Regions from separate parts of the Methylobacterium sp. A54F genome, predicted to be linked through region 2. Evidence: riboswitches for the same ligand, from Rfam matches in the RefSeq annotation. Region 2 holds a riboswitch; the other holds the start of a gene.

Region 1 (15,278 bases), on a different contig from region 2:
GACCGCCGAGGGCGAGCCCCGGAATGTTGTTCTTTGCGACGTACGCGCAGACGATCTTCGTCGCGAGGTCCAAGGTGTTGTGCTCGTCCGACATGTGCGCACCTTCCTGAGAGCGACCGCGCCTAGGCCGCCCGTGATCCGTCCGTCAGACTACCCCGGACACAACCTCAAGTTGTAGTACCTTTTCTACTTAAGATTGAAACAATGTTTAAGCTCGACCACTCGACAGCGGCCCGCATCCTCGGTGCGGCCCCTGCGTTGCACCAGCGCCCTCGGACAGCCACCGGCCGCCCGCGGCGCCGGAGCGGCGGGACATGGCGGTCTTCTTCACGAGCGACACCCATTTCGGTGATCCGCGCATCCTGCGGCTCGACCGCCGACCCTACCCGGACCTCGCGACCCACGATGCGGCCCTGATCGCGGCGTGGAACGCGACGGTCGGATCAGCCGACGAGGTCTGGCACCTCGGCGATTTCGCCCTCGGCCGGAGCGACGCGCGCGTAGCCGAGATCCTCGCGACGCTGAACGGCACGAAGCGCCTCGTGATCGGCAACAACGATGGACCGGGCACCCTCGCGGCGCCCGGCTGGGCCTCGGTCGGCCACTATGCCGAGATCGAGGTCGAGGGGCGCCGCCTCGTGCTCTGCCACTACGCGTTCAGGACCTGGAACGGCATCGGCCGCGGAGCGCTGAACCTCCACGGCCATTCGCACGGCAAGCTCACCCCGATGCCCCGCCAGTACGACGTCGGCGTCGATGCGCAGGGGCCCGCGCCGGTCCGGCTGGAGGCGATCCTCGTCTCGCGGCGGCGCCGCTCCGGTAGATCCGCGCGGAACCATCGGCAGAGCTGAGCCGTTTGTGGCCTGAACGGACGATGACCGAGGCAAATCGCTGGGCCGAGGCAAGTAACCGAATGTTTCTTCTGCCTCACCCTGAATCCCCGATAGCAGACGCAACGGTTTCGTGATGAGAGTTTCCCCGTTTCGACCCCTGGCCACCGGATCCCTGATCTTCGGAATGTGCCTCGCAACGCATGCGGCCCTCGCCCAGCCCGCCTGCCTCGACGCTCAGCGCAAGGTCGACGAGGCCAACGCCCTCCGCTACCAGGCCCGCCAGGAAGCCCGTCTCGGCAACCACGACCGCGTCTGCGACACCCTCGACGAGGTCGGCGACCGCTACAACGACGCCCGGGACGCCTTCGAGGATTGCGGAGCGGGCGTCGTAGCGATCGACCTCCGCAGCGAGTTGCGCGCATTGCGCGTCGCGAAGCGGGTCAACCGCTGCGACTGAGCGAGGGCCTCTCGCTCCCATTCTGCTACGCAGGTGCGGCACCGCACAGGCAAGCTTAGCCCTTCACGACATCTTCAGATCCACGCGAACACCCAAATCGCGAACGAAAGCCCACACCATGACCAGCGACGTCGAGATCCGCCCCGCCCTGCAGAGCCAGACCGGCCCGTCCTTCGCGGCAGCCCTGTGCGGCTTCCTGAGCACCACCGTCGCCACCACCATGGTGATGTTCCTGCTCAGCAGCGTCTGAGGCGCGCAGGTAAGGGCCTCAGGGCGCGAGCGACCAGAAGCGACGCTTCGAGAACAACACCTCGTCCGTGGTCACGCGCGTCTGCTGCGGAAGGGCGCGGCACGGCGGCTCGGGCGGCCTCACGGTGACGGCGGGGGCCAGTGCCGCGGGCCGCACCGGCAGCAGGCCGAGGCGCTCCTGAACGTCGGGATGGCGCGCCGCCGCGATGGTGGCGATGCAGGCGATGATCCCCCCGGCGATCGTCCCGAAAACGAAGTTCATCATCCCCGACATGCCCGGGAGCACCCGCGTGCCCGCCTCTCTCTGCTCGCCGCGCAAGCGGGCGGGATTGGGGCGAAACGGCCGATCACCCAATCTTAACGGGCAGGCTGTTACGTCATCCAACCCCGGATCGGCCGCGCAGTCCACCGGGTGCTAGGGGGAGCCGCGCCGATGATGCAAGCTGCGAACGCCTACGCGAGGACCTCGCGCAGCGTCCTGTCGCCGCGTGAGGCGGAAGCCGCCGTCCTGATCAAGGCCGCGCAGCAGATGCAGGCCGTGAAGGACGATTGGGCGAATCAGGCCTCGGGCCTCCAGCGGGCGCTCAACTTCAATCAGAAGGTCTGGACCATCCTGGCGACCGCGGCGACCGAGCCGGGTTCGCCCCTGCCGCAGGAGATCCAGCAGAACATCACCGGCCTCGCGATCTTCGTGTTCCGGCGGATGCTCGACACCATGGTCGAGCCGAGCGCCGACAAGCTGTCGGCCCTGATCTCCATCAACCAGAACCTCGCCGCCGGCCTCAGCCGGACCTGAGCCGCCGGGCGGGCGCTCGCGCCCGAACTCAAACGATGCGATCGACGCGTCGGCGCCCACGCAGCCGGCCTCGGGTCGGCTGCGTGGGTGCTCGGTCGTTCGGTCCGGAAGCCGGAGGGGACGTCGCTCAGGCGAGCCTGTCGACGGCTCCCTCGCTGGTGGACGCGCTCTGCGGCTCGGCGTAGGCCCGCGCCTTCAGGACCGTCACGTCCGGAATCTGGAGAATGATGTCGCCGGAGGCCGGATCGATCATCTGGTAGACCATCTGGCGGGAATCCGTGTCCCGGATGAAGTGGCCCTCGTAGCCCGAATCGGGCCGCCCACGCGCTGCCTCGCCGTTTCCCGACACGTCCACCGTCACGGCGGGTGCGAGGCGCTGCTCGGCCTTCGGGTCCCGGGACGCCCGTGCCTCCCCGGTGCTGCGCACCGGGTCGACGGTCGGCGTGGCGGACGCCCGGCCGATGGGCCAGGCGGCACTAATCTCACTCATCGCTCAACTCCTGCGGAGGAGGCACTGCCGCAGTGAACCATTGCGATGCTTGCGCGGTCCTTAACCGGCCGGCCCGATCACGGCAAAGCGTCAACAAACCGTTTAGCGGATCTTCGAAATTTCGGCTTCTTCTGACAGGTCCGGCCGGTTCGCGCCTCGCTCGTGAAACTTCTTCGCTCAGAGGGCGCCGGATGCTGAGCAATATCTGCTCTTGTGACGCGTCCGTGCCTGCCACGCCGACCCCTGCCTTCGGTGTGGACGGCGCGTCGGAACAGAATCCGGCGCGCCGTCTCGTCGCGCGACCTACTCGGCCGCGTCCACGTAGAGCTTGCCGCCCTCGGCCAGGAACTCGGCCGATTTCTGCGCCATGCCGGCCTCGCGCTCGGCGGAGGAGAGGATCGGCGCGGCGTTCAGCACCTGCCCGGCCTCCTCCATGGCGAGCACCTCTGCGCGCAGGTCCTGCGTGATCTTCATCGAGCAGAACTTCGGCCCGCACATCGAGCAGAAATGGGCGACCTTGTGGGCGTCCTTCGGCAGGGTCTCGTCGTGGTAGGCGCGGGCGGTGTCCGGATCGAGGGAGAGGTTGAACTGGTCCTCCCAGCGGAAATCGAACCGGGCCCGGGAGAGGGCGTCGTCGCGCAGCTGCGCGGCCGGGTGGCCCTTGGCGAGGTCGGCGGCGTGGGCGGCGATCTTATAGGTGATCACGCCGGTCTTCACGTCGTCGCGGTTCGGGAGCCCCAGGTGCTCCTTCGGGGTGACGTAGCAGAGCATGGCGGTGCCGAACCAGCCGATCATCGCGGCACCGATGCCCGAGGTGATGTGGTCGTAGCCCGGGGCGATGTCGGTCGTCAGCGGACCCAGCGTGTAGAAGGGCGCCTCGCCGCACTCCCGCAGCTGCTTCTCCATGTTGACCTTGATCTTGTGCATCGGCACGTGGCCGGGGCCCTCGATCATGGTCTGGCAGCCCTTGTCCCAGGCGATCCGGGTGAGCTCGCCGAGGGTTTCGAGCTCCGCGAACTGCGCGGCGTCGTTGGCGTCGGCGATCGAGCCGGGGCGCAGCCCGTCGCCCAGCGAGAACGACACGTCGTAGGCCCGGCAGATGTCGCAGATCTCGTCGAAGCGCTCGTAAAGGAAGGATTCGCGGTGCCCCGCGAGGCACCAGCGCGCCATGATCGAGCCGCCGCGCGAGACGATGCCGGTGACGCGGCGCGCGGTGAGCGGCACGTGGGCGAGGCGCACGCCCGCGTGGATCGTGAAGTAGTCGATGCCCTGCTCGGCCTGCTCGATAAGCGTGTCCTTGAACACCTCCCAGTCGAGCTTCAGCGGGTCGCCGCCGACCTTCTCCAGCGCCTGGTAGATCGGCACCGTGCCGATCGGGACGGGGGAGTTGCGAACGATCCACGAGCGGATGTTGTGGATGTTGCGACCCGTCGAGAGGTCCATCACCGTGTCGGCGCCCCAGCGGATCGCCCAGACGAGCTTCTCGACCTCCTCAGCGGCCGAAGACGTGACCGCCGAGTTGCCGATGTTGGCGTTGATCTTCACCAGGAAGTTGCGGCCGATCGCCATCGGCTCGACTTCGGGATGATTGATGTTGGCCGGGATGATGGCGCGGCCGCGCGCGACCTCGTCGCGCACGAACTCGGGGGTGATGAAGGCCGGGATCGCGGCGCCGAAGCTCTCGCCGTCGGCGAGCGCGGCCTCCGCCCGTTCGAGCATCTGCTCGCGGGCGAGGTTCTCGCGGTGCGCGACGTAGATCATCTCCTCGGTGACGAGGCCGGCGCGCGCGAACTCGTACTGGGTCACCATCTGGCCGGGAGCGGCACGGCGCACGGGGCGCTCGGCCGGGCAGGGGGCGACGAGCTTGTCGGCGCCGACGAAGCCGTTGTCCTCGGGCTTGACCGCCCGGGCCTCCACCGAGGCGTAGCCGCGGGCGGCGATCCAGGGCTCGCGAACGCCCGGAAGGCCCTTGTGCAGGTCGATGCGCGCATCGCTCTCCGTATAGGGGCCGGACGGATCGTAGACGCGCACCGGCGCCTCCTTCGGATCGGTCAGCACGATCTCGCGGAAGGGGACCTGGATGTCGGGCCGGCCGGCAACGGCGGCGTAGACCTTGCGCGACCCCATGATCGGGCCGGTGGTGACGGTCTCGGGGCTGCCCTTGGGGAAGTCCTTGGGGAGGACGGGTGCGTTCATCTCTGGATCTCTCCTGGCGTTGGAGCGATCCGAACTCGCCACGGATTGAGATATGGGCACGGCCCCACTGTCGAGCCGTCGGTTCCCGTCCCTCCGCCGGTATGAGCCGGATCAGGTTCAAGGGTCAGGGCTTCGGCCCAATCTCAGCCCCCGTCATGGGGCCCCCCTCGGAACGGTTCCAAGTCTCGACACTGCACGTGTCGTTGTCAATCGCCGTCGCTGGGCCCGGGCGCTGCGGGCCTGTGCCGCGGCACGCCCGGTGGCGATCGCCGTGAGGGCGGCCCTACATCGATCCGGCCACCCGGGCGCAGGCCCGGCGCCACCTGACTTCGGGGCCATGCGCATCCTGCTGACGCTTCTCCTGACCATCACCGGGCTCTACGCGGCCGGCATCGCGGCCCTCGCGATCGGTCAGCGGCGGCTGATCTACCCGGGCGCCTATCTGGGCGGCGCACCACAAGGCACGCGCAGCGTGCCGTCGGGCCTTGAGCCGATCAGCCTGACGACCGGGGACGGGGAGCGCCTCTACGCCCTGTGGCGGGCCCCGCGCCCGGGCTGCGGAGTCGTGATCAGCTTCCACGGCAACGGCTCGCAGCCCGAAGAGGCCGCCCGCTTCGCCGCGGACGGCTGGGCCGCCGCCGGATGGGGCGTGATCGCGCCGGCCTACCGGGGCTATCGCGGCTCGACCGGCAGCCCCAGCGAGGACGGCCTCATCGCCGACGGGATCGCGACCTACCTCGAAGCCGCCCGCCGGGCGCCCGGCGCGCCGATCCTGCTCCACGGCCATTCCCTCGGCACGGCGGTGGCCGTGGCGGTGGCGGCGCGGGCGCCGCATCTCGGGCTCTACCTGGAGGCACCGTTCGACTCCCTGGAGGGGGTGGTGCGCCGCACGATGCCCTACGTGCCGACCCTCTTCCTGCGGGACACCTTCCGCTCCGCCGAGCGGATCGCCGGCCTGAGCGGGCCGGTGCTGATCGTCCACGGCAGCGAGGACCCCATCGTGCCGGTCAAGCTCGGCCGGCGCCTCGCGAACGCGGCCGGCCGGGCCGCCCGCTTCGTCGCCGTGCCGGGCGACCACGTCTCGATCCTCGGCGTGCGCGACGCGGAGGCCGAGGCCCTGTTCCGGGCGACCGCCGCGGAGGCCTGCCCGCCCGCGGCCGCCGCGCGGGCGCAGTGAGGGGCCGCGATGGGACGACGCGAGCGCCGCTGGCGGGACGACGACCCGGCCACCCACGGCCCGGAGGCCGCTGCGCCGGTGATCTGCCCCCTGTGCGGACGCCCCATCCCGCCCCGGGCCAAGTCGAGCCTCCATCACCTCACACCGAAGCTGAAGGGCGGCACGCATGGCGGCACGGTGCGGCTGCATCAGATCTGCCACTCGGCGATCCATGCCCGCTACAGCGAGGCCGAAATCGCTCGCCGCCTCGCCGACGTCGAGGCCCTGCGGGCGGATCCCGAGATCGGCCGCTTCGTGGATTGGGTGCGGACGAAGCCGGACGACTTCCACGCCGCCACCCGGATGACGCGGGACCGTCGCGGCGCCCGTCGGTCGCATTGAGCGGCCGGCGTCCCAGGGCCGGAGCGAGGGCTCTCGCTCCCCGGTTGCGGTGAATGCCACCCTAAGGGCGTGGGTTAAGAACCCTTAAACCCGCCGCATTTAGCGTGCCGAACCGGGCCCTCACGGAGCCGGCTTCGCGCCCCGCGGGCGGCCTGCCGCTCCGTCCTGCCCAGCGATCGAGACGGGATGCATGGCGAGCGGACGCGGACGGGCCAGCCGGGAGGAGCCGAACTTCGACGTGCCGGAAGGCCGCGGCGGAGCCAGGGGCAGCCTCGACGTCCGGCTCTCCCGCGAGGATCGGGCGGGAGGCGGCGTGGCGCAGCGGAGCGGGCAGGGCAAGGGCGGCAAGCCGAAGGCCGGCAAGGCAGCTACGGGCGGCGGCCGCGGAGCCCTGCCGCGGCGCAAGGCCCGGCGCGGATCCTCGTTCCTGGGCAAGCTCGTCTACGCGGGCATCGTTCTCGGCCTGTGGGCGGTGATCGGGCTCGCCGGCCTCATCGCCTACCACGCCTCGCAGCTGCCGCCGATCGACCAGCTCGCCGTGCCCAAGCGGCCGCCGAACATCGCGATCCTGGCCGGCGACGGCTCGCTGCTCGCAAACCGCGGCGAGACCGGCGGCCGGGTGGTGAGCATCAAGGAGCTGCCCCCCTACCTGCCGCGCGCCTTCGTGGCGATCGAGGACCGGCGCTTCTATTCGCACATGGGCATCGATCCGGTCGGCATCGCCCGCGCGGTCGCCCAGAACCTGACGCGCCGCGGCGTGGCGCAGGGCGGCTCGACGCTGACGCAGCAGCTCGCCAAGAACCTGTTCCTGACGCCCGAGCGCTCCGCCTCGCGCAAGATCCAGGAGGCGATCCTCGCCCTCTGGCTGGAGCACAAGTACACCAAGGACGAGATTCTCGAACTCTACCTCAACCGGGTCTACTTCGGCGCCGGCGCCTACGGCGTCGAGGCTGCGGCCCAGCGCTACTTCGGCAAGCCCGCGAAGGCGGTCAGCCTCGCGGAGGCCGCGATGCTCGGCGGCCTCGTCCAGGCGCCCTCGCGCCTCGCGCCGAACCGCAACCTCCCGGCCGCGCAGGCGCGCGCCGCGCAGGTGCTCGCCGCGATGCAGGAGCTCGGCTTCGCCAAGCCCCAGGATGCCAAGGTGGCGCTCGCCCAGCCGGCCCGCCCGGCGAGCAGCCGCGGCGGCGGCTCGGCGAATTACGTGGCCGACCTCGTGATGGACGTGCTGGACGACTTCGTCGGCAAGTTCGACGCGGACATCGTGGTTCAGACGACCGTCGATCCGAGCCTGCAGGCCGCGGCCGAGAAGGCCCTGGTCGACGAGCTGAACGCCAAGGGCGGCCGCTACAACGTCGGCCAGGGCGCCCTCGTCTCGATGCGGCCGGACGGCGCGATCCGCGCGCTCATCGGCGGCCGCGACTACGCGCAGAGCCAGTTCAACCGGGCGACGACCGCCAAGCGCCAGCCGGGCTCGTCGTTCAAGCCCTTCGTCTACCTCGCGGCGGTCGAGCGCGGCGCGACGCCCGACACCGTGCGCGAGGATGCGCCGATCAAGATCGGCTCCTGGCAGCCGGAGAACTATTCCCACCAGTACGAGGGCGCCGTCACGCTGCGCACGGCGCTCGCGCTCTCCCTCAACACGGTCGCGGTCCGTCTTGGCCAGGAGGTCGGCCCGAAGGCGGTGGTGCAGACCGCCCAGCGCCTCGGCATCTCCTCGCCGCTCCAGGCCAACGGATCGATCGCGCTCGGAACGTCAGAGGTGACGCCCCTCGAGATGGTCGGCGCCTACGGCGCCTTCGCGAACGGCGGCACCGGCGTCATCCCCTACGTGGTCGCCAGCGTGAAGGGCACGGACGGCAAGCTGCTCTACAAGCGCGGCGAGGGCGGTCTCGGCCGGGTGATCGACCCGAACGCGGTCGGGATGATGAACGCCATGATGCACGAGACCTTCGTGATCGGCACCGCCAAGAAGGGCGATATCCCGGGCTGGGACCTCGCCGGCAAGACGGGCACCAGCCAGGATTTCCGGGACGCCTGGTTCATTGGCTACTCGGGGACGCTCGTCACCGGGATCTGGCTCGGGAACGACGACGGGGAGCCGACCAAAAAGGCATCCGGCGGCACCCTGCCGGTCGAAATCTGGAAAGCCTACATGACCACCGCCCTGAAGGGGCAGACGCCCGTCCCGTTGCCGGGTATGAACCGCTGGCGCAAGGCGCCGGAGACGACGGCCTCGACCGCGCCGGCCCCGCCGACGGGCCTCGGCGGCATCCTGGGCCAGCTCGTGGGCGAGGCCCCCCAACCGGCGCCTCCCCGTCCGCAGGCGGCACAGCGCGGCCGCACGGCGGCTGCCCAGGACGATCGCAACTTCCTCGAAAAGCTGTTCGGCATCGGCGAATAAGGGTCTGCGGTAGCACCTGCCCGGCGATGACGACCGCTCGTTGAATCCCCGTTAGGCATGGCGGCGTGAAACCGCCGGTTAAGGCTGTCCGCTAGGCTTCGGCACACCCATTGCGCGCAAGGTGTCGGCAAGCTCCTATCACGGATGATGGCTGCATGCCCCCGAGCTGGATCGGCCGCGCGACGGCGCACCTCCACGACCGTGCCTCGCGCCTGATCGCCTGCCTCGGCGTCGGCGTGACGGCGGGTCTCGGGGCGCTCGGCGTGTACCTCGTCGTCGATCTGCACGATGGCGCGCTACGCCAGGCGGAGCGCAGCGCCACGAACCTCGTGATGCTGATCGAGCAGATCGTCAGTCGCAACGTGCAGATGTACGACCTGTCGTTGAAGGCGGCAGCGACCCGTGCGCCGCGGGCGGATATCGCGGTGCTCGACGAGTCTCTGCGCCGCATCATCCTGTTCGACGATTCCGCGAGCGCTCCGGGACTCGGCGCCATGCTAGTGACGGACGAGACCGGCGCCGTCCGGATCGGGTCTAACCCGGCGATCCGCAGCTTCCCGAACCTCTCCGATACCCCCGGCTTCCGCAGGCACCGGGACCAGCCGGATGCCGGCCTGGTGATCGACGGGCCGCGCATCTCCCGCACCACCGGCCGGATGATCCTCTCGCTGAGCCGGCGGATCACGCGTCCGGACGGCAGCTTCGGCGGCATCGTCAGCGGCGCGATCTACGTCAGCTACTTCCAGGCACTGTTCGGCGCCCTGCGGATCGACGAGGGCAGCGCCGTCAACCTGTTCCAGGCGGATGGCACGCTCATCGCCCGCGAGCCCTACCTGCCCGAGAAGATCGGGCTCAACATCGCGCACGGCGAGACGTACCGGCGCTTCAAGGAGTCCCGGCGCGGCAGCTTCGTCGCCCATTCGGCGATCGACGGGCGCGAGCGCCTCTACGCCTTCGCGCATCTCGACAGCCTGCCGCTCCTCGTCGACATCGCCGTGAGCGCGTCGAGCATCCGCGCCGCCTGGCTGCCGAAGGCGATCATCGCGGGCATCCTGATCCTCGGCCTCTGCATCGTCACCCTCGGCCTCACCCTCCTGCTGCAGCGCGAGGTGCGGCGCCGGGCGGATGCAGCGCGCGAGTCCCGGGCGGCGAACGCGGATCTCGAGACCTTGGCGCTGACCGACAGCCTGACCGACCTGGCGAACCGCCGCTGCTACGACGTCGTGCTGGCCCGCGAGTGGCACCGCCTCGCGCGGATCGACGCCCCGCTCTCGCTGATCCTCATCGACGTCGACCACTTCAAGCGGTTGAACGACCATTTCGGCCACGGGCACGGCGACGACGTCCTGCGCAGGATCGCGGCCTGCCTGCGCGAGCAGGCCCGCACGATCGAGGCGGTGCCGTGCCGGATCGGCGGCGAGGAGTTCGCGGTGCTGCTGCCGCGCAGCGATATCGGGCAGGCTCGCACGATCGCCGACCGTATCCGTCGGGCCGTCGTCGACCTCCGGATCCCGCAGGCGCCGGACGTCGGCGGCATCGCGACCGTGAGCGCCGGCGTCGCGGCGGCGCGGCCGAACGGCACCGCGGTGACGGACGCGCTCTACGCCGCGGCCGATGCCGCGCTCTACCGGGCGAAGGAGGCGGGGCGAAACCGGGTCCGCACCAGCGAGGAGCCCTGCGCGACGGAACAGGCGGGCCGGCGGGTCGCCTGAGGCCGCGCGCCTCACAGCATCGGCAGGCCGCGCGGTTTCGGGCCGCGGGGAAACTGCGCGTCGAGGGCCGCGATCTCTCCGGCATCGAGCCGCAGGTCGCCGGCAGCGGCGTTCTGGACGGCTCGGCTCGGCCGCCCGGTCTTCGGAATCGTGAAGGTGCCGTCGCCGCGCGTCAGGAAGGCGAGCGTCACCGCGTAGGCCGTCGTCCCCCGCCGCTCCGCGATCTCCTGCAGCAGGCGGCCACCGCCGCTCGCCGCATCCGGAAAGTCGCCGCTGCCGAAGGGCGAGTAGCCGACGACCGCGACGCCGTTGGCCGCGCACCAGGGCATGACCGCATGCTCGATGGCCCGTTCGCCGAGGTGGTAGAGAACCTGGTTGCAGGCGATCCGATACGGCCCGGCGATGCGCAGGGCGGCCTCGAGATCCGCGACGTCGAAGTTGCTGACCCCCCAGGACAGGATCTTGCCGGCCCGCCGCAGGTCCTCGAAGCCGGCGATCGTCTCCTCCAGCGGATGGCTGCCGGGCCAGTGCAGCAGGTAGCTGTCCAGGCGGTCCGTCCGCATCCGGCGCAGGGACTGCTCGCAGGCCCGCACCACGCCGCGACGGGTCGCGTTGCCGGGCACCACCTTCGAGACCAGGAAGACCTCCTCGCGCAGGCCCGCCAGCGCCTCGCCGACGATCGCCTCCGCGTCGCCGTACATTTCGGCGGTGTCGATGTGGGTCATGCCGGCATCGATGCCGGCCCGCAGCGTCGCCACCGCGTCGGCGCGATCCGCGCCGTCGATGCGCCAGGTGCCCTGGCCGATCACCGAGACCTGCGTGCCGGTCGAACCGAAGCCGCGTGTCTGCATGGACGCTCACTCCCTGGCGTGTCGTTCGCGAACTCGCGCTGAGCTAGGCTGCGCGGCGATCCCTGCCACCCTGGGGCGAGTCGCGCGCACCGCGCCTTATTCGCGCCATCATGGGGGAATGAGCAATGGGCCGGCGCCGGCCGCGGCGCCGGATTCCGGCCCGAGGTCGCCGTCGTGAGCATCGCCCGCCAGTTCGATCTCCGCGCAGCCCGCCGCGGAGCAGGGGCGAGGGCCGGCTGATGCTGCCGCAGCACCGCTGGTTCTGGCTGATCATCCTGCTCGCCTGCGGCGGGGCGGGCCTCCTCTACAACGTGGTGTTCGTCGGCGGCGCGACGCCGCTCGCCGGGTTGACCTACGGGCTCGCGGTGGGCGTGACGGTGCTGGCCTTCGATCGCGGGCTGATTCTCGCCGGCCTCCAGGCCCGCATGCGGCGCCTGCCCGCGATGGTCTACGTGCCGGCGGCGGAACTGCTCTACGTCCTGATGATCTCCGCCGGCATCGCCACCGGCGGCCTCGTCGTCTGGGCCCTCGGCCTCACCACCGACAGCCTCGCGGTCGCCGTGAAGATCACGCCGCGCGTGCTCGCCTACTCGCTCGCCGTCTCGGCGCTCCTCGTCTTCGTGGTGCGCATGCGCGACCTCATCGGCGGGGAGGTCTTCGTGAACTTCCTGATCGGGCGCTACCACAAGCCCGTGGCCGAGGAGCGCATCTTCCTGTTCCTCGACGTCGTCGGGTCGACGGCCTTCGCGGAGACGCACGGCGACCTGCGCGCGCAGGAATACCTCAGCGCGGTCTTCGCGACCCTCGCCGAGCCCGTCCGCCGCAACGCCGGCTCGATCGACGACTACATCGGTGACCTCGCGATGGTGACGTGGCCGATGGAGCGCGGGCTGAAGGACGCGCGCTGCGTGTCCTGCGTGTTCGACGTGCTGGACCGGCTGGAGGCGCAGGCCGATGCCTGGCGCGCGCGCTTCGGTACCGTGCCGCGCCTGCGCGCCGCGCTGCACGGCGGCTCGGTCGTCACCGCGGAAGTCGGCGTCGACCGGCACAAGATCGCCTATTTCGGGGACGCCGTGAACGTGACCGCACGGATCGAAGCCCTGTGCCGTCCGCTCCAGACCGAGATCCTGATCTCCGAGGACCTCCTCGCCCGCCTGCCGGCGCTGCCGGCCGGGATCCGGGCGCGTTCGCTGGGCGCCCACATGGTGCGGGGCCGGGGCCAGCCGCTGTCGGTGGCGACCCTCGAGGTCGGGGCGTTGCCGGACGTCGTGGACACCGCCCGCGCACGGCTGCCGATGCGCGCGGTGGCCGGGACCCAGCGGTGAGGCCGGCCGAGCCGGAACGGCGCGCGTGGCTACGGCCGCTGCGGCTCGCGGTCCGCTTCGGCCTGCCGATCGTCGGCCTCCTGATCCTGGGGCATGCCATCGTGATCTCGATCGGCGGCTACATCGAGAAGGGCCAGTTCGCCCTCGGCATCCTGTTCCTCTCGCTGGGCTTCACGGCCCGGCTCATTCCGAAGCGCTGATGGACCAAGCCCTGACGATCTACGTCGACGCCGATGCCTGCCCGGTGAAGGACGAGGTCTACCGGGTCGCGGCCCGGTACGGGCTGCACGTCCGGGTGGTCGCCAACAGCTTCCTCAACCTGCCGCGGGAGCCGTGGATCGAGCGGATCGTTGTGGGCGATGGGCTCGACGCGGCGGACGACTGGATCGCCGAGCGGGTCGGCCCCGGCGCCATCGTGATCACGGCGGACGTGCCGCTCGCCAGCCGCTGCGTGAAGGCCGGGGCCGTCGCCCTCGCGCCGAACGGGAAGGCCTTCACGGACGCGTCGGTCGGCCTCGCCCTCGCGACGCGCAACCTGATGCAGGATCTGCGCGAAGCCGGCGCGATCACGGGCGGGCCCGCGGCCTTCTCGGCCCGGGACCGCTCGGCTTTTCTCGGGGCCCTCGACCGGGAGGTGAACCGCCTGCGCCGGAGCCGCCGTCCCTGAGACGGACGGCGGTCCGGGGCGCCCCTAGAGGCCGGCGACGCGCTTGAGCGCCTCGTTGATGCGGTCCTGCCAGCCGGGCCCGTCCTTCTGGAAATGCTCCAGCACGGCGCTGTCGAGGCGCAGCGTCACGCTCTCGCGCACGCCGGGCGTGGCGGCCGGCGCTCTCGGCGCCGGCGCCGGTGCGACGGGCTTCGTGGTCACGGACTTGAACAGGGCCTCGGCGGCCTGCCGCGGGTCGCTGGGGCGGCGGGTCTGGGCCATGAACGGACTCCTACGGGTTAGGCCTGTGGGCACTCAGCTCTTCTTCCGTGTCTTCTTGACGGGCGCGGCGGCCTTGGCGAGGGCCGCAGCCTCGGCATCGGCGGCCTCCTTGGCGAGGCGCAGGGCGCGCAGCCGGACCGTACGCTCGTCGACCGCCTTGATGGAGGCGAGGTGGTCCGCCATCGCCTGGGCACCCTCGCGCTGCATGCGCTCGGCCCGCTCCGCGCGCTCGGCCCGCTCCTCGGCACGGGTCCGGGCCTCGGTCTCGGTGTCGGCGTCGCTGTTCTGGCTCATGGCATTCCTTTCTTCCGGCGCCCGTGTGCGGGCGCCGGGGTGCGGCTTACATGCCGCGCTGCCTCGCGGGATGGAGGCGTGTCCGACGGCTCTGAGGGAGGGACGAGGAGGCCGCCGGACGGGACTCTACGCTCGGGCGCGCGGATCGCGCCCGGCCGGGTCCCATGTCTCTAGCACGCTCGTGCGCGCCATGGCGAATGCCAACGCCTGTCATCCCCACGGAGCGACAGGTCAGAACACCGAGATCAGCACGATTCCGAGCACCATGAGGCCGGCGCCGGCGGCCCGCTCGCGTCCCGCCCGGCAGACCGGCATGCCGAGCCAGCCGAAATGGTCGATGGCGATCGAGGTGAGGAGGTTCGCCGTGATCAGCAGGCCGTTGAACGCGCCGGCGCCGACCGTATCGACGAAGAGCAGGCCGCCGAACACCGCCACCGCGCCCGCGATCCCGCCGAGCGGCGCCCACCAGGGCATCCCAGCCAGGTCCTCGCGCCTGGGCAGCGGCGTCGGCCGCACCGCGAACACCGTCAGGAACACGAACAGGATCGGCATGAACGAGACGGCGGCCGCGAGCCAGGGATTGACGAGGGCGCCCCGCAGCTGCGCGTTCAGCACGACGCCGAGCGCCTGTAGCGCACCTGCCGCGAGCACGGCGGGGTAGAGCAGCTTGCCGTCGATGCCGTGGCCGCCCTCCTCGTTCGGCTCGCTGCGGCTTCCCCGGGCGATCAGGACGATGCCCCCGACCATCAGAAGGCCGCCGAGCCAGGGCAGGGCCTTGAAGCCGCCGCCCCGCATACCGAACAACCCGAAGGCATCGATGGCGAGCGAGGTCAGGATATTGCCGGTAATGAGCAGCCCGTTGAACGGACCAGCCCCGACCTTGTCGACGAGGGCGAGGCCCCCGAACACCGCCACCGCGCCGGCAAGACCGCCCAGCGGCGCGTACCAGGGCATCGCGGCGAGGCTCTCCGCCGTGGGAAGCGGCAGCGGCATCACCAAGAACAACGTGACGAACACGAAGACGATCGGCGCGAAGGAGGTCGCCGCGGCGAGCCACGGGTTGACGAGCGAGCCGCGCAGCCGCGCGTTCATGGAGTTGCCGAGCGCCTGCAGGGCGCCGGCGACGAGGATGAAAGGGTAGAGGAGGGCGGCGTTCACGACGTTTCCAGTCTCACCAGGGCTGCAGCA
Region 2 (15,278 bases):
TGGCCTCCGCCGTGGCGCCGATCATCTGGACGCCGAACTTCTCCAGGACGCCCATGCGCTGGAGCGAGAGGGCGCAGTTCAGCGCCGTCTGCCCGCCCATGGTCGGCAGGATGGCGTCCGGGCGCTCCTTCTCGATGATCTTGGCGACGATCTCGGGGGTGATCGGCTCGACGTAGGTGGCGTCCGCCATGTCCGGGTCGGTCATGATGGTCGCGGGGTTCGAGTTGACCAGCACGATCCGGTAGCCCTCCTCGCGGAGCGCCTTGCAGGCCTGGGTGCCGGAATAGTCGAACTCGCAGGCCTGCCCGATGATGATCGGCCCCGCACCAACGATCAGGATCGAGGAAATATCGGTGCGCTTGGGCATCGGACGCCTTCGTCACAGGCACGCGCGCCCGCCCTCGAAGGCCGCCAAGATCTGACGGTCCTGAGGCTCGGGCGCGAGCGGCTTGGATTGTCGTTGAGAGCCGCGTTTACACGCAGGCGCGGCCCTTTGAAAGGGCGTGCGGGCCGGCCGCGGTGGGTGCAGCCATGCGCTGCGCGGCGGGCGCGCCTCAGAGCGTGATGTAGAGGGCCGCGACCGCCCGGTCGATCCCGATGTAGAAGATCCCGAACGCGACCGCCGCCGCGGCGGCGAACTCGACCGCGGCGTTCTTCAGGGTCTGCGAGCGGCGCAGGATCTCGCGGCCGAACATCGCCGTGACCCAGCCGATGGTGAGGACGACGGGCATCGCGAACAGGAACGAGAGCGTGCTCTCGACCTGGCCGGCCCCGCCGGCTTCGAGGAGCGCGCGGATGTTGCGGACCCACGGGGCGTAGCAGGCGGCGTAGGCGGCCGTCGTCCAGGAGAGCGCCACCGCAACGCCGAGATGGAAGATGAAGATGCGGTGCAGACGGGAGAAATCGTCCTGCGCGTCGTCCAAGGTCATCGGGCAGCCCCATGCGGATCGGTGGACCCGCCGACGCTGCTTCGAATCGCCGTTCACGGGGTGACCCGCTGCCTGAGCCCGAAACCCGCGCTTTTTGTGACGCGCGGTGTTCGGAGCCCGGCTCAGGCGGGCGTGCGCTCCGTCTCAGGCCGTCCGTCCCGCATCAGGGCGACGAAGCGCTCGAACAGGTAGTGGCTGTCGCGCGGGCCGGGCGAGGCCTCCGGGTGGTGCTGCACCGAGAAGGCGGGCCGGTCGGTCAGGGTCAGGCCGCAGTTCGAGCCGTCGAACAGCGACACGTGGGTCTCGACCGCCGTCTCCGGCAGGCTTTCCGGGTCGACCGCGAAGCCGTGGTTCATCGACACGATCTCGACCTTGCCGGTGGTCTTGTCCTTCACCGGATGGTTCGCGCCGTGGTGCCCCTGGCCCATCTTCACCGTGCGGCCGCCGAGGGCGAGGCCCATCAGCTGGTGCCCGAGGCAGATCCCGAAGGTCGGCACCTTCTCCTGGAGGAGCGCCCGGATCACCGGGACCGCGTAGGCGCCCGTGGCGGCCGGATCGCCCGGGCCGTTCGACAGGAACACGCCGTCCGGCTTCAGCGCCAGGATCTCGTCGGCGCTCGTCGTCGCCGGCACCACGGTGACGTCGCAGCCCGCATCCGCGAGAAGCCGCAGGATGTTGCGCTTGACGCCGTAGTCGATCGCCACGACCCGGAAGCCGGAGCCGGGCTGCCGCCGGCCGTAGCCGCCGTTCACGGCCCAGACCGTCTCGCTCCAGTCGGACGGCGCGCGGCTCGTCACCGGCGGCACGAGGTCGAGGCCCTCCATGGGGGCGAGGGCAGCCGCGCGCGCCTTCAGCGCCTCCCGGTCGAAGGCGCCCTCGGGGTCGTTGGCGATCACCGCGTTCGGCATGCCGCGGTCGCGGATGCGCGCGGTGAGCGCCCGGGTGTCGACCCCGGTGATGCCCACGATCCCGCGCGCCCGCAGCCAGGCGTCGAGGTGGCTCGACGAGCGCCAGTTCGAGGGCTGCGTCACGGCGGAGGCGATCACGGTGCCGCGCACGCCCGAGGCCGGCGCCGCGTCGAGGCTCTCGAGATCCTCGTCGTTGGTGCCGACGTTGCCGATGTGCGGGAACGTGAAGGTGACGATCTGCCCGGCGTAGGACGGGTCGGTCAGGATCTCCTGGTATCCCGTCATGGCGGTGTTGAAGCAGACCTCGCCCTCGGCCACGCCGGTCTGGCCGATGCCGAAGCCCTCCAGCACCGTGCCGTCGGCGAGCACCAGGAGGGCCGTCACCTTCGGCTCGGCCCAGGGTTCCGGCGCGGCGCGCCCGGGCGCCGGGCGGGGTTGCGCGGGGGCGCCATCGTCTTGCAGCATCGGCGTGATCTCGCTTATGTCCGGCCAAGGCCCGGCACCGGCGCGAAGGCGCGCGGCACGGGCGGCGGAGTCGTGTGGCGCTCTTAGCGAGCGGGCCGCGCTCCGGTCAATGTGGCCCTGCCGCGCCGCCGCCTCAACCGACGCAAGCCGCAGGCCACGCATTCGTTTTTCGCAAACTCCGAGGATCCCGAGATGGCACTGCGCGAGCGCTTCACCGCCGAGATGAAGGAGGCCATGAAGGCCGGCGACAAGGGCAAGCTCGCCACCGTGCGGATGATCCAGGCCGCCCTGAAGGACAAGGACATCGAGGCCCGCGGCCTCGGCAAGGACCCGGCGAGCGACGAGGACATCCTCGCGCTCCTCCAGAAGATGATCAAGCAGCGCAACGAATCGGCCGGCGTCTACGAGCAGGGCGGCCGGCCGGAGCTCGCCGAGAACGAGCGCGCGGAGGTCGCGATTATCCAGGGCTTCCTGCCCCGGCAGATGGACGAGGCCGAGACGAAGGCCGCGATCGACGCGGCCGTCGCCGAGACGGGCGCCGCCGGCCCGAAGGACATGGGCAAGGTGATCGGCGCCCTGAAGGCGCAGTATGCCGGGCGCATGGATTTCGCCAAGGCGAGCGGGCTCGTGAAGGCGGCGCTCGCCGCGAAGGGCTGAGGCGTCCGGCGGGCCCCGGTTTTGCCCGCAATCCCCCGCACGGCGCCGGGCGGAGCGGGTGCGCCGGGACTCCGGCCACGCTCGTGCGCTATAGAACGGGGTTCCCGAGCGGAATCCCGAAGCCCGTGCGCTACCCGCCCCACATCCTCGAAGAGATCCGCGCGCGCCTGCCCGCCTCCGACGTGGTCGGGCGCCGCGTCCGGCTGAAGAAGGCCGGGCGTGAGTGGCGCGGGCTGTCGCCCTTCAACGCCGAGAAGACCCCGTCCTTCTACGTGAACGACCAGAAGCAGTTCTATCACTGCTTCTCCTCGGGCAAGCACGGCGACGTCTTCACCTTCCTGATGGAGACGGAGGGCCTGAGCTTCCCCGAGGCGGTGGAGCGGCTCGCGGGCGAGGCCGGCGTCAGCCTGCCGGCGCCGAGCGCCGACACCCGGGAGATGGAGACGCGCCGCCGGGGCGCCCTCGACGTGATGGAGCTCGCGGCCGCCTTCTTCGAGGACCAGCTCCGCGGGCCCCGCGGCGCCGCGGCCCGGGCCTATCTCGACCGGCGGGGCCTCTCGGAGGAGACCCGCCGCCGGTTCCGCCTGGGCTACGCCGCGCCCGACCGCTACGCCCTGCGCGACTTCCTGGCAGGCAAGGACGTCGAGCGCGACACGATGGTGGAGCTCGGCCTCCTCGCCGCCGGCGAGGACGTCGCGGTGCCCTACGACAAGTTCCGCGACCGGGTGATCTTCCCGATCACCGACATCCGCGGCCGGGTCATCGCCTTCGGGGGCCGCGCCATGCAGGCGGAGGCCAAGGCGAAGTACCTGAACTCGCCGGAGACGCCGCTCTTCCACAAGGGTCAGGTGCTCTACAACCTCCATCAGGCCCGCAAGCCCGCCCACGACCGCGGCACGGTGATCGCGGTGGAGGGCTACGTCGACGTCATCGCCATGACGCTCGCCGGCCACCCGAACACGGTGGCGCCCCTCGGCACCGCGCTCACCGAGGAGCAGCTCGCGCTGCTCTGGCGCCACGCCGAGGAGCCGATCCTCTGCTTCGACGGCGACGGCGCCGGCCAGCGCGCGGCCTACCGCGCCCTGGACCTCGCCCTGCCGATGCTGGAGCCCGGCCGCTCGCTCCGCTTCGCGCTCCTGCCCGAGGGTCAGGATCCGGACGACCTCCTGCGGACGGGCGGCGCCCCGGCCGTGGACCGCGTGCTCGATGCGGCGAAACCCCTCGTCGAGGTTCTGTGGGCCCGCGCCACGGAGGCCGCGCCGACCGACACGCCGGAGCGGCGGGCGGGCCTCGCCAAGACCCTGCGCGACGCGGTGGCGGGCATCCGCGACGAGACGGTGCGCCGGTTCTACCGGGACGAGATCGAGGACCGCCTCCGGGGCCTCTCCCCGCGGGGCAATCCGCAACGCGGCGCCTTCCAGCCGGGCGGCCGGGCCGCGCCCTTCCAGAGGAGGCCGCGGCCCGGCGACCCGCCGCCCTCGCCGCGCCTCACCGCCGGCCCGAGCCCGCTGCTGGCCCGCTCCAGCGGCTTCTCGGGCACCGGCAGCCCGCGGGAGGCGATGATCGTCGCGAGCCTTCTCGCGCATCCGGAGCTGATCGGCGTCGAGGCCGAGGACCTCGCAGCCCTCGACTTCGAGGATCCCGACGCTCTGGCACTCCGAGGCTTTCTGCTCGATCGCGCCGCCAACCAGGACGAGCCCGACCCGGCGATCCTGGAGAGCGCGCTCGCCCGGAGCGGCCTCGTCGAGGCGGCCACCCGTCTCGCCGGCCAGGTCATTCCGGGTGATCGCTGGAGCCTGGAGCCCCACGCCGACCCGGTGCGGCTCGAAGACGCATTGCGTCAGGCCGTGATCTTGCACCGCAAGGCCGGAGCGCTAAATAGCGAACTCCGCCAAGCCGAGCGGGCACTCGTCGAGGAGGAGACGGAAGCCAACTTCGCCTGGCTCTGCGACGTGAAGCAGCGACTCGCCGTCATCGCGGGTGCGGAGGCCGAGGCGGACTTGCCGGACGCGGCGGACTCGACCACCTCTTGAGACTGTGCCAATGGCGCTTTCGAGAGCGGGCGCCGCGCGGAACGGCGCCCTGGCACGGGGCTCGTCTGCCGAGGCGGGTTGGCGGGCGGACATCGCCGCATAGTTAACAATCGGTCAAGCGTCTTGCTTGATACCGGTATCCGAGATCGAGGCGGTTCAGGCGAGCGGCCGCCGACCCACACCCATTGCGGCGTCGTTCGCACGAAGCGGCTCCAAAGCTTCGGCCTCGCGCTGCCACGAAAACAATAGGCTGAACATGGCGACGAAGGCAACGGAACGGGACGAGACGGATGCCGCTCCGGAGCAGCAGACCGACGGGCCGCTCCTCGACCTGACGGATGCGTCCGTCAAGCGCATGGTGAAGCTCGCCAAGAAGCGTGGCTACATCACCTACGAGGAGGTCAACGAGGTCCTGCCCGATGGCCAGTCGGATCCGGACCAGATCGAGGACGTGCTCGCCCAGCTCTCCGAGATGGGCATCAACGTCGTCGAGGCCGAGGAGACCGACGAGGCGGCGGCCGAGCGTCCGGCCACCGGCGAGGCGGCCGACGAAGAGGAGGGGGCCGAGGGCGGCGAGGTCGCCGAGGCGTCCCCGAGCCGGGCGGTCGCCGTCCGCGCCGAGACCACCAAGGAGCCGACCGACCGCACGGACGATCCCGTGCGCATGTACCTGCGCGAGATGGGCTCGGTGGAGCTCCTGTCCCGCGAGGGCGAGATCGCGATCGCCAAGCGCATCGAGGCCGGGCGCGAGGCGATGATCGCGGGCCTCTGCGAGAGCCCGCTGACCTTCCAGGCCATCATCATCTGGCGCGACGAGCTCGTGGAGGGGAAGGTCCTCCTGCGCGACATCATCGACCTCGAGGCGACCTACGCGGGGCCCGACGGCAAGAACGCGCCGCAGATGGCCGAGGGCGAGGAGAACGAGGAAGGCGACGGCGACGGCGCGACGCCGCCCGAGGGCGGCGACGACGACGACGACATGGAGAACAACGTCTCGCTCGCCGCCATGGAGGCCGAAATCAAGCCGCGGGTCCTGGAGACCTTCGACGCCATCGCCGAGAACTACCGCAAGCTGCGCCGGCTCCAGAACGAGCAGGCCGGGCGCAAGGCCTCCGGCGAGCGCTCGACGGCTGCCCAGGACACGAAGCAGTCGGAGATCAAGGACGTCGTCGTCTCGGACGTGAAGTCCCTCTCGCTCAACAACAACCGCATCGAGGCTCTGGTCGAGCAGCTCTACGGGATCAACAAGCAGCTCATCAGCCACGAGGGCCGGCTGATGCGCTACGCCGAGACCCACGGCGTCGCGCGCGACGAGTTCCTGCGCCACTACCAGGGCTACGAGCTCGACCCGAACTGGATGGCCCGCGTCGGGAGCCTCGGCGGCAAGGGCTGGAAGAACTTCGTCGAGAAGGGTGGCACGCAGGCCGCGCAGCTGCGCGAGCAGATCGTGAACCTCGCCTCCGAGACCGGCCTGGAGATCGGCGAGTACCGCAAGATCGTCAACATGGTCCAGAAGGGCGAGCGCGAAGCCCGGCAGGCCAAGAAGGAGATGATCGAGGCGAACCTCCGCCTGGTGATCTCGATCGCCAAGAAGTACACGAACCGCGGCCTGCAGTTCCTGGACCTGATCCAGGAGGGCAACATCGGCCTGATGAAGGCGGTGGACAAGTTCGAGTACCGGCGCGGCTACAAGTTCTCGACCTACGCCACGTGGTGGATCCGGCAGGCAATCACACGTTCGATCGCCGACCAGGCCCGCACCATCCGCATCCCGGTGCACATGATCGAGACGATCAACAAGATCGTCCGCACCTCGCGCCAGATGCTGCACGAGATCGGCCGCGAGCCGACCCCGGAGGAGCTGGCCGAGAAGCTCGCGATGCCCCTCGAGAAGGTCCGCAAGGTCCTCAAGATCGCCAAGGAGCCGATCTCCCTGGAGACGCCGATCGGCGACGAGGAGGACAGCCACCTCGGCGACTTCATCGAGGACAAGAACGTCGTCCTGCCGATCGATGCGGCGATCCAGTCGAACCTGCGTGAAACCACCACCCGGGTCCTCGCCTCGCTGACGCCCCGCGAGGAGCGGGTGCTGCGCATGCGCTTCGGCATCGGCATGAACACCGACCACACCCTCGAGGAGGTCGGCCAGCAGTTCTCGGTGACCCGCGAGCGCATCCGCCAGATCGAGGCCAAGGCACTGCGCAAGCTCAAGCACCCGAGCCGGAGCCGCAAGCTGCGGAGCTTCCTCGACAACTGACCGACATGCGGCGGCCCAGCCGGCCGCCGCATTCTTCGCGTCCTGGTGGAGTTCGCTAGGACATGCGTCTTGCGGTAGTATTCGTCCACGCGAACGTCTGCGCGGGCGTTGCCACCCCGACACCGCATTCCCACCTTGGCCATATGCTCGACCACGGCCCGACCCAGAAGGCATCCGCGCCGACCGCCCTTGCCGACGGATCGGAGGCCGAAGGCGTGCCGTTCGGCCTCATCCAGGAATGCGTCGCCCTGCGCGACTGGCTGCTGAGCGAGGGCACGCGCACCCTCGCGGCGGACGACCTGCTCGCGGGGCTCGCCGAGCGGCTGAACGACCTCGACGTGCCGGTGGACCGCGCGAGCACCGCAATCGACACGCTGCACTCCGAATATGCCGGCGTCGGGCGGACCTGGAGCCGGGAGGAGGGCGCGCAGGTGCGCCTGTTCCCCCACGGCGAGGCCTCGGACAAGGCCTACCAGGCGAGCCCGTTCTACACCGTGCACCAGACCGGCGAATGGCTGATCCTCGACCTCGATGAGACGCCCGAGGACACCTACGCGATCCTGCCCGAGCTGAAGGCGGCGGGCTACCGCCACTACCTCGTGGCACCCCTGATCTTCACCAACGGCGCCCGCAACGGCATCACCTTCGCGACGCGCGCGAAGGCTGGCTTCCGCGACGACCACATCGCCATCCTGCGCTTCGTGATGCCGACGCTCGCGGCCGTCATGGAGATGCGCCTCGTCAACAAGCAGCTCGATCAGGTTCTGCGGATCTACGTCGGCGACGAGCCGCACCGGGCGATCCTGTCGGGCTCGATCCGGCGCGGCCACGTCCAGCGGATCCGCTCCGCCATCCTGTTCGCGGACATGCGCGACTACACGCGCACCTCCGCCGACATGACGCCCGAGGAGGCCGTGGACCTCCTGAACATCTTCTTCGACTGCCTCGTGCCGGCCATCGAGCGCGAGGGCGGCGAGGTCCTGAAGTATCTGGGCGACGGGCTGCTCGCGATCTTCCGCGAATCCGGCGACGACCTCGGCGGAGCCGCCAAGGGCGCCCTGACGGCGGCGCAGGCGGCGCTCCACGCCCTCGGCGAGGCCAATGCCCTCAACCGGTTCGCCAAGCCCGTGGCCGCGGGAATCGCGCTCCACCACGGCGAGGCGGCCTACGGCAATGTCGGCTCCGGCACGCGCCTCGACTTCACGGTGATCGGCCGCGACGTGAACCTCGCGAGCCGCATCGCTCGCCTGAACCGCACGCTGGGCGAGCCGCTGCTGATGTCGAAGCCCTTCGTGGACTTCCTGTGGGGCGACCCCGATTTCCTCGGCGAGCACGTGCTCGACGGCTTCGCCGAGCCGATGGGCGTCTACCGCCCCGCCGCTAAGCGCCAGGACAGCCCGGTCCGGGCCTGAGCCCCTTGACCGGGCGCGCCGGACGGCCCAAATCTGCAAGCGTTCCAGGGAGATCCCCGGCAAGGGGCTGAGAAACCGCTGGGCTTCGCCAGATCGGCGAGCGGCGCGGAAATCCTTCGAACCTGATCCGGCTCACACCGGCGTAGGGATTGGACCGCGGGCCCGTGGAGGCCCGGCTTCTCCAGGAAGCGTCGGATACCATCCCTGCGGGCAACCGCGGAGGATCGTCCTTGGCATCCGTGCCGACATCGCCCATCGGACTGCGCCGCGACCCGGTGCGCGCGGCCGACGCCGCGCCCGCGGCTCCCTTGCCCCCACGCGCCGACGTCGCCGTGGTGGGCGGCGGCCTGATCGGCCTGTCGATCGCCTGGCGCCTCGCGGAGGCGGGGCGTTCCGTCCTGGTGCTCGAGCGTGAGACGCTGGGAGCCGGGGCAAGCCTTGCCGCCACCGGCATGCTGGCGCCCGCCGCCGAGCACGAGCCGGGTTCGGACCTCCTCCTGCCGCTGGCCCTCGAATCCCTCCGGCGGTGGCCCGGCTTCCGGGACGCGCTCCAGGCCGCATCCGGCCTCGACATCGATTACCGCGAGGACGGCACACTCGTGCTCGCCATCGGCCGCGACGAGGTGGACCGCCTTCGCTTCCGCTTCGACCTGCAGCGGCGGGCCGGCGTCGCGGCCGAGTGGCTGCCCGGCAGCGAGGTCCGCCGCCGCGAGCCGCTGCTGCGGCCGACCGTGACGGCGGGCCTCCACTGCCCCCTGGATCATCAGGTCGATCCGCGGCGCGTCATGGAGGCGCTGGCGGCGGCCTGCCTGCGCGCGGGCGTCGCAGTGGCCGAGCGCACGGCCGTCACCGGCCTCACGTGGGCCGGCGGGCGCGTCTGCGGCGTCGAGACCGCCACCGGCGAGGTCCGGGCCGACACCGTGATCCTCGCCTCGGGCGCTTGGAGCGGGGAGGGCGGCCTGCTGCCGGAGCGGCTGGCCCTGCCGGTGCGGCCCCTCAAGGGCCAGTCGCTCGCCCTGCGCACCACCCGCCGCACGGGCACGCTCTCCGGCATGGTCTGGACCGAGCAGGTCCACGTGGCGCCGAAGGGCGACGGCCACCTCATCGTCGGGGCGACCGTGGAGGATTGCGGCTTCCGGCCCGGCGTCACCGCGGGCGGGCTCTACGCGCTGCTGGAGGGCGCTCGGCGCGTGCTTCCCGGCATCGAGGAGATGGAGGTCGAGGCCGTCTGGAGCGGCTACAGGCCGACCTCGGACGACGATGCGCCGATCATCGACGCCCTGGCGCCGGGACTGATCGCGGCCACGGGCCATCACCGCAACGGCTACCTGCTCGCGCCGGTGACGGCGGACGCGGTACGCGACCTCGTCGCGGACGGCGCGCTTCCCGAGGTGGCGCGGCCCTTCGGCCTCGCGCGGTTCCGCGAGCCGGACGCGGCGAGGGCGCGCGCATGAGGCTCACTGTCAACGGGCAAACCCGGGACTGCGAGGCGGCCAACATCGAGGCGCTGTTCCGCATCGAGGCCGAGGAGACCGGCCTCGACAGTCCGCAGGGCATCGCCATCGCGCTGAACGGCCGCGTCGTGCGCCGCCGCGACTGGGCCGACACGCCGGTCCGCGAGGGCGACCGCGTCGAGATCGTCCGCGCCATGCAGGGAGGCTAGAACCATGTCGGACACCGTCACGCCGCTGCGTCCGGACCCGGACGACGCCCTCGTCATCGCCGGGGTGCACCTCGCCTCACGGCTGTTCATCGGCACCGCGGGCTACCCGACCCAGGCGATCATGCGCGAGGCGGTGGCCGCCTCCGGGGGCGAGGTGGTCACGGCCTCGATCCGCCGGGTCTCGCTCCAGGGACACGGCTCGGACACCGTGCGCATCCTCAGCGGACGGCGCTTCCTGCCGAACACGGCGGGCTGCGAGACCGCGCGCGACGCGATCATGACCGCGGAGCTCGCCCGCGAGGCGCTCGAAACCAATTGGATCAAAGTCGAGGTGATCGGCGACCGCGAGACGCTGTACCCGGACGTGGCCGAGCTGATCGAGGCCTGCCGCCACCTCGTGGACGACGGCTTCGTGGTGCTGCCCTACTGCAACGACGACCCGGTCGTGTGCCAGCGTCTCCAGGACATCGGCTGCGCCGCAGTGATGCCGATGGGCTCGCTGATCGGCTCGGGGATGGGCGTCGCGAACCCGGCCAACATCGAGCTGATCTGCCGCCGCGCGAGCGTCCCGGTCATCGTCGATGCCGGCATCGGGACGGCCTCCGACGCGGCGGTCGCGATGGAACTCGGCGCCGCCGCCTGCCTCGTCAACACCGCCGTCGCCAAGGCGGACGATCCCGTGCGGATGGCGCGCGCCATGCGGCACGCCGTCGAGGCTGGCCGGCTCGCGCACCTCGCCGGTCGCATCCCCCGCCGGGGCCGGGCGGAGCCGTCGAGCCCGCAACTCGGCCTCGTCGGCTCGTGAGGCCGCTGCCCGCCCCCGTCCTGGCGGTGAGCGACCGCCACGGCTGCGCGGCCGGGCTGATCGACACCGCCCGGGCGCTCCTCGACGGCGGCTGCCGCTGGCTCTGGTTCCGCGACACGGACCTCGACCCGGCGGAGCGCCGGCGCATCGCCGAGGACCTCGTCGTGCTGGTCCACGCGGCCGGCGGCGCGCTGACGATCGGGCGCGACGCCGCCCTCGCCGCGGCGATCGGGGCGGACGGCGTGCATCTCCGGGCCGGGGCTGGGCCGGAGGCGATCGCCGCGGCCCGCCGCATCCTGCCCGAGGCCGCCCTCGTCGGCGTCTCGGCGCACGGGGAGGACGAGGTCTCGCGGGCGCGCTCGGGCGGCGCCGACTACGCCACCCTCAGCCCGATCTTCGCGAGCCTCAGCAAGCCCGGCTACGGACCGGCCCTCGGGCCCGCCGCCATCGCCACGGCGAGCGCCCACGGCCTGCCCATCCTGGCGCTGGGTGGTCTGACGCCCGCGACCGCCGCGGCCTGCCGCCACGCGGGCGCGGCCGGGATCGCGGTGATGGGCGGGCTGATGCGGGCGCCGAGCCCCGGCCTCGCGATGCGCGAACTCTTGGCGGCGTGGCAGACGTGAGCCCCGTGCCGTCCTACTTCGCCGCCGGGCCGTAGGGCGGGCGCGGGATCGCCCGGTGGGCCGCCCGCAGGGCCGCCGACCAGCGCTCGCGCAGGTCGTGGAAGTAGGTCTCGCCGGCCTCGATGCGGTGGTTCACCTCGAGGTCGAGGGCGTTGCGCCGCGCCACCGCGATGTCGATCGGCAGGCCGACCCCGAGGTTCGAGCGCATCGTGGAGTCCATCGAGACGAGGCCGACCTTCAGCGAATCGTAGAGGTCGGTCTCGAACTTCACGGCCCGGTCGAGGATCGGCTTGCCGTACTTGTGCTCTCCGATCTGCAGGAAGGGGGCGTCCGTCGAGCACTCGATGAAGTTGCCGGCCGAGTAGATCAGGAACAGGCGCATCGGCTCGTCGCCGATCTGCCCGCCGAAGAGCAGCGACACCGAGAAGCGCAGGTTTGCGGCCTCGAAACCGGCCTTCTCGATTTCCCGGACGCGGCGGATGGCGCGGCCGATCAGCTGCGCGGCCTGGAACATGGTCGCGGTCTCGACGAGCCGCACGGGCGGCTCGCCGCTCCCGTCGCTGATGCCCTCGCTGAGGAGGCTGAGCACGGACTGCGTGACGGACAGGTTGCCGGCCGAGGCCAGCATCATCACCCGCTCGCCCGGCACGTTGAAGTGGTGCAGCTTGCGATAGGTCGAGATGTCGTCGAGGCCCGCATTCGTGCGGGTGTCGGCGATCATCACCAGCCCTTCCTCCACGAGGACGCCGACGCAGTAGGTCATCGTACCGGGTCTTTCCTTGGCCGCGTCCGGCGGCCCGCGGCGGCGGCGGCGCGGACGGTCAGGAGCAGGATTGCGTTGCTGCCTGTGCTTGCTCCACGCACAGCTTCACGTCCAGCGTCTCCGTGCCGCCGCCGGTGCGGCTGCCGCGGATCGGCGCCGCGCCGAGAAAGTCGAGCCCGATCGCCACGCGGATGTAGCCCTCCGCCGCCGCGACGCCGTTGGCGGGGTCGAAGCCGACCCAGCCGAGGTCCGGCACGAGGGCCTCGGCCCAGCCGTGGCCGGATTCGTGATCGACCGCCCCGTCCTCCATCCGGTAGTAGCCCGAGACGTAGCGGGTCGGGATTCCGAGGTGGCGGGCCGCCGCGATGAAGACGTGAGCGAGATCCTGGCAGACCCCGCCCTTCGCCTCGAAGGCCCTGGCGGCCGTGGTGCTGGCGCTGGCAGGCCCTGGCGTGAAGGTCATGCCGTCGTGAACGGCGGCGAGAAGGCGGTGCAGAGTCGGCAACGGGGCCGCGTCCCCGGCGCCTCCGACCGCGTCCGCGAAAGCCTGGATCTCGGCGCTCGGCGCCACGAGGTCGGTCTCGCGCAGGTAGAACGGATCCGGCAGGCGCTCCGTGGCGCCGCGCACGATGCCGTGGGTGTCGTTGGTGTCCACCTCGCCGGTCACACGGATGACGAGGGCGTCCGCCGCATCGTCCGCGGTGAACCAGTGGACGATGTTGCCGAACCCGTCCTCGCGCTCGGTCAGGCGCCCGTCCACGGACGGCTCGATGCGCCACTTGCGGACGTACTGCCCGTCGTGGTCGCGGGGCGTCATGCGCAGGACCTGGATCAGGCCGCGGGCCGGCTGCTCGTAGGTGTAGATGGTCTCGTGGACCACGCGAATGCGCATCGGGCCTCCCTGTCGGTCGCTGGATCCTCGCGCCGCCTCGCGGACGGCCTCAGACCAGATACTGCTCGATGATCGCCGCGCCCACCCTGTTGTTCTCCTCGATGAAGGCCGCGACGAACTCGTGCAGGCCGGCCGCGAAGATCCGGTCGATGTCCTCGCTCTCCAGGCGGGCGAGCAGGTTGCCGGCGAGCCGCTGGCCGGCGCCCCGGCGCCCGTAGGCGTCGGCGATCAGGTCGAGGTGCTCGACGATCACCCCGTAGCAGTTGGCGAAGGAGCGCGGCATCTGCCGGTTGAGGATGAGGAGGTCGGCGACGAGGAGCGGCTTGATGCTCTCCCGGTAGACCCAGTGATAGGCGTTGAACGCGGAGACCTCGCGCAGGATCGTGGTCCACTGGAAGTAGTCGAGGCTGCCGCCGATGGTCTCGTTGGCCGGCAGCAGAATCTGGTACTTGACGTCGAGGATGCGGGCCGTGTTGTCGGCCCGCTCGATCGCGGTTCCGAGCCGCGTGAACCAGTAGGCGTCGTTGCGCAGCATCGTCCGGTAGGCCGAACCGTCGAAGGTCAGCGAGATCTTCTTCACCCAGTCGAGGAAGTGCGAGAACTCCTCACGGCTGAGGTCGCGGCCCTCGTAGTTCCGGAGCTCGAGCCAGGCGCCGTTGATCGTGTCCCACATCTCGGTCGTCAGCGCGGTGCGCACGCTGCGGGCGTTCTCGCGGGCGGTCTCGATGCAGGAGCGGATGGAGGAGGGGTTGTGCTGGCTGAAGGCCAGGAAGTCGCAGACCGTGTCGGCGTTGATGCCGTCGTAATGCGGCTTGAACGCCTCGATGTCGCCGGCCGAGGCCAGGGCGGAGGCCCACTCGTTGGTCTCGCCGCCGCCGTAGCTCGTCGGCAGGGCCGCGAGGCGGTGGGCGGCATCCAGGATGCGGGCGACGAACTCGGCGCGCTCGACGTAGCGCGAGAGCCAGTAGAGGTTGTCTGCGGTCCGGGACAGCATGGGCGTATCGCTACCGGTCTCTCGAGGTCGCCCGACGGGGCGGAACAGGGACGTGCGGGCCGCGCAGCGGGGCGGCCCTGAGGGCGCGGCTCACGCGTCCAGGACCCAGGTGTCCTTGGTACCACCGCCCTGGCTGGAGTTCACCACGAGGGAGCCCTCCTTGAGCGCCACGCGGGTGAGGCCGCCCGGCACGATCCGGATCTCGTCGGCGCCGCACAGCACGAAGGGGCGGAGGTCGACGTGCCGGGGCGCCACCCCGGAGGCCACGAAGGTCGGGCAGGTGGACAGCGACAGGGTGGGCTGGGCGATGAAGCCGTCCGGCGCGTGGCGCAGGCGCCGGCCGAACTCCTCGATCTCGCGCTTCGTCGCGTGGGGGCCGACCAGCATGCCGTAGCCGCCCGAGCCGTTCACCTCCTTCACGACGAGGTCGGAGAGGTTGTCCATGACGTAGGAGAACGCCTCCTTCTCGCGGCAGCGGTAGGTCGGCACGTTGTGCAGGATCGGCTCCTCGCCGGTGAAGAACTTCACGATCTCCGGCATGTAGCTGTAGACGGCCTTGTCGTCGGCCACCCCCGTCCCGACCGCGTTGGCGAGCGTCACGGTCCCGCGCTCGTAGGCGTTCATCAGGCCCGGCACGCCGAGCACCGAGTCCGGACGGAACACCAGCGGATCGAGGAAGTCGTCGTCGAGGCGGCGGTAGATCACGTCGATCCGGCGCGGCCCCTCGGTGGTGCGCATGTAGACGACGTCGTCCTTGGTGAAGAGGTCGGACGCCTCCACGAGCTCGACGCCGAGCTTGTCGGCCAGGAACGAGTGCTCGTAGAAGGCCGAGTTGTAGCGGCCGGGGGTGAGCAGCACGCAGGTCGGATCCCGGGTG

The links. Region 2 has a riboswitch for thiamine pyrophosphate ahead of thiO (glycine oxidase ThiO). Riboswitches for the same ligand answer to the same signal wherever they lie in the genome.
Positions count from the first base shown of each region.
Region 1: linked by a shared signal. The riboswitch ahead of thiC (phosphomethylpyrimidine synthase ThiC) and the one ahead of thiO (glycine oxidase ThiO) in region 2 are both predicted to bind thiamine pyrophosphate.

Region 1 covers NZ_JBKFBF010000004.1:45,569-60,846, reverse strand. Annotated here, with positions in the region: gene ACLBXP_RS08410 (MucR family transcriptional regulator) at 1-94, opposite strand, end outside; gene ACLBXP_RS08405 (metallophosphoesterase family protein) at 315-851, shown strand; gene ACLBXP_RS08400 (hypothetical protein) at 967-1,290, shown strand; gene ACLBXP_RS08395 (hypothetical protein) at 1,409-1,540, shown strand; gene ACLBXP_RS08390 (hypothetical protein) at 1,559-1,804, opposite strand; gene flaF (flagellar biosynthesis regulator FlaF) at 1,973-2,335, shown strand; gene ACLBXP_RS08380 (flagellar protein FlaG) at 2,463-2,825, opposite strand; gene thiC (phosphomethylpyrimidine synthase ThiC) at 3,129-5,021, opposite strand; TPP riboswitch at 5,093-5,199, opposite strand; gene ACLBXP_RS08370 (alpha/beta hydrolase) at 5,359-6,198, shown strand; gene ACLBXP_RS08365 (restriction endonuclease) at 6,208-6,579, shown strand; gene ACLBXP_RS08360 (transglycosylase domain-containing protein) at 6,770-8,980, shown strand; gene ACLBXP_RS08355 (sensor domain-containing diguanylate cyclase) at 9,136-10,692, shown strand; gene ACLBXP_RS08350 (aldo/keto reductase) at 10,704-11,543, opposite strand; gene ACLBXP_RS08345 (adenylate/guanylate cyclase domain-containing protein) at 11,783-12,868, shown strand; gene ACLBXP_RS08340 (hypothetical protein) at 12,865-13,068, shown strand; gene ACLBXP_RS08335 (YaiI/YqxD family protein) at 13,068-13,535, shown strand; gene ACLBXP_RS08330 (BrnA antitoxin family protein) at 13,560-13,796, opposite strand; gene ACLBXP_RS08325 (hypothetical protein) at 13,830-14,090, opposite strand; gene ACLBXP_RS08320 (DMT family transporter) at 14,322-15,248, opposite strand; gene ACLBXP_RS08315 (arsenic transporter) at 15,262-15,278, opposite strand, start outside.
Region 2 covers NZ_JBKFBF010000002.1:167,684-182,961, reverse strand. Annotated here, with positions in the region: gene carB (carbamoyl-phosphate synthase large subunit) at 1-367, opposite strand, end outside; gene ACLBXP_RS04570 (hypothetical protein) at 555-929, opposite strand; gene carA (glutamine-hydrolyzing carbamoyl-phosphate synthase small subunit) at 1,052-2,302, opposite strand; gene ACLBXP_RS04560 (GatB/YqeY domain-containing protein) at 2,495-2,959, shown strand; gene dnaG (DNA primase) at 3,085-4,992, shown strand; gene rpoD (RNA polymerase sigma factor RpoD) at 5,249-7,249, shown strand; gene ACLBXP_RS04545 (adenylate/guanylate cyclase domain-containing protein) at 7,393-8,661, shown strand; TPP riboswitch at 8,699-8,828, shown strand; gene thiO (glycine oxidase ThiO) at 8,892-10,115, shown strand; gene thiS (sulfur carrier protein ThiS) at 10,112-10,324, shown strand; gene thiG (thiazole synthase) at 10,329-11,129, shown strand; gene ACLBXP_RS04525 (thiamine phosphate synthase) at 11,126-11,752, shown strand; gene ACLBXP_RS04520 (peptidase) at 11,766-12,515, opposite strand; gene ACLBXP_RS04515 (transglutaminase family protein) at 12,574-13,407, opposite strand; gene ACLBXP_RS04510 (alpha-E domain-containing protein) at 13,457-14,401, opposite strand; gene ACLBXP_RS04505 (circularly permuted type 2 ATP-grasp protein) at 14,492-15,278, opposite strand, start outside.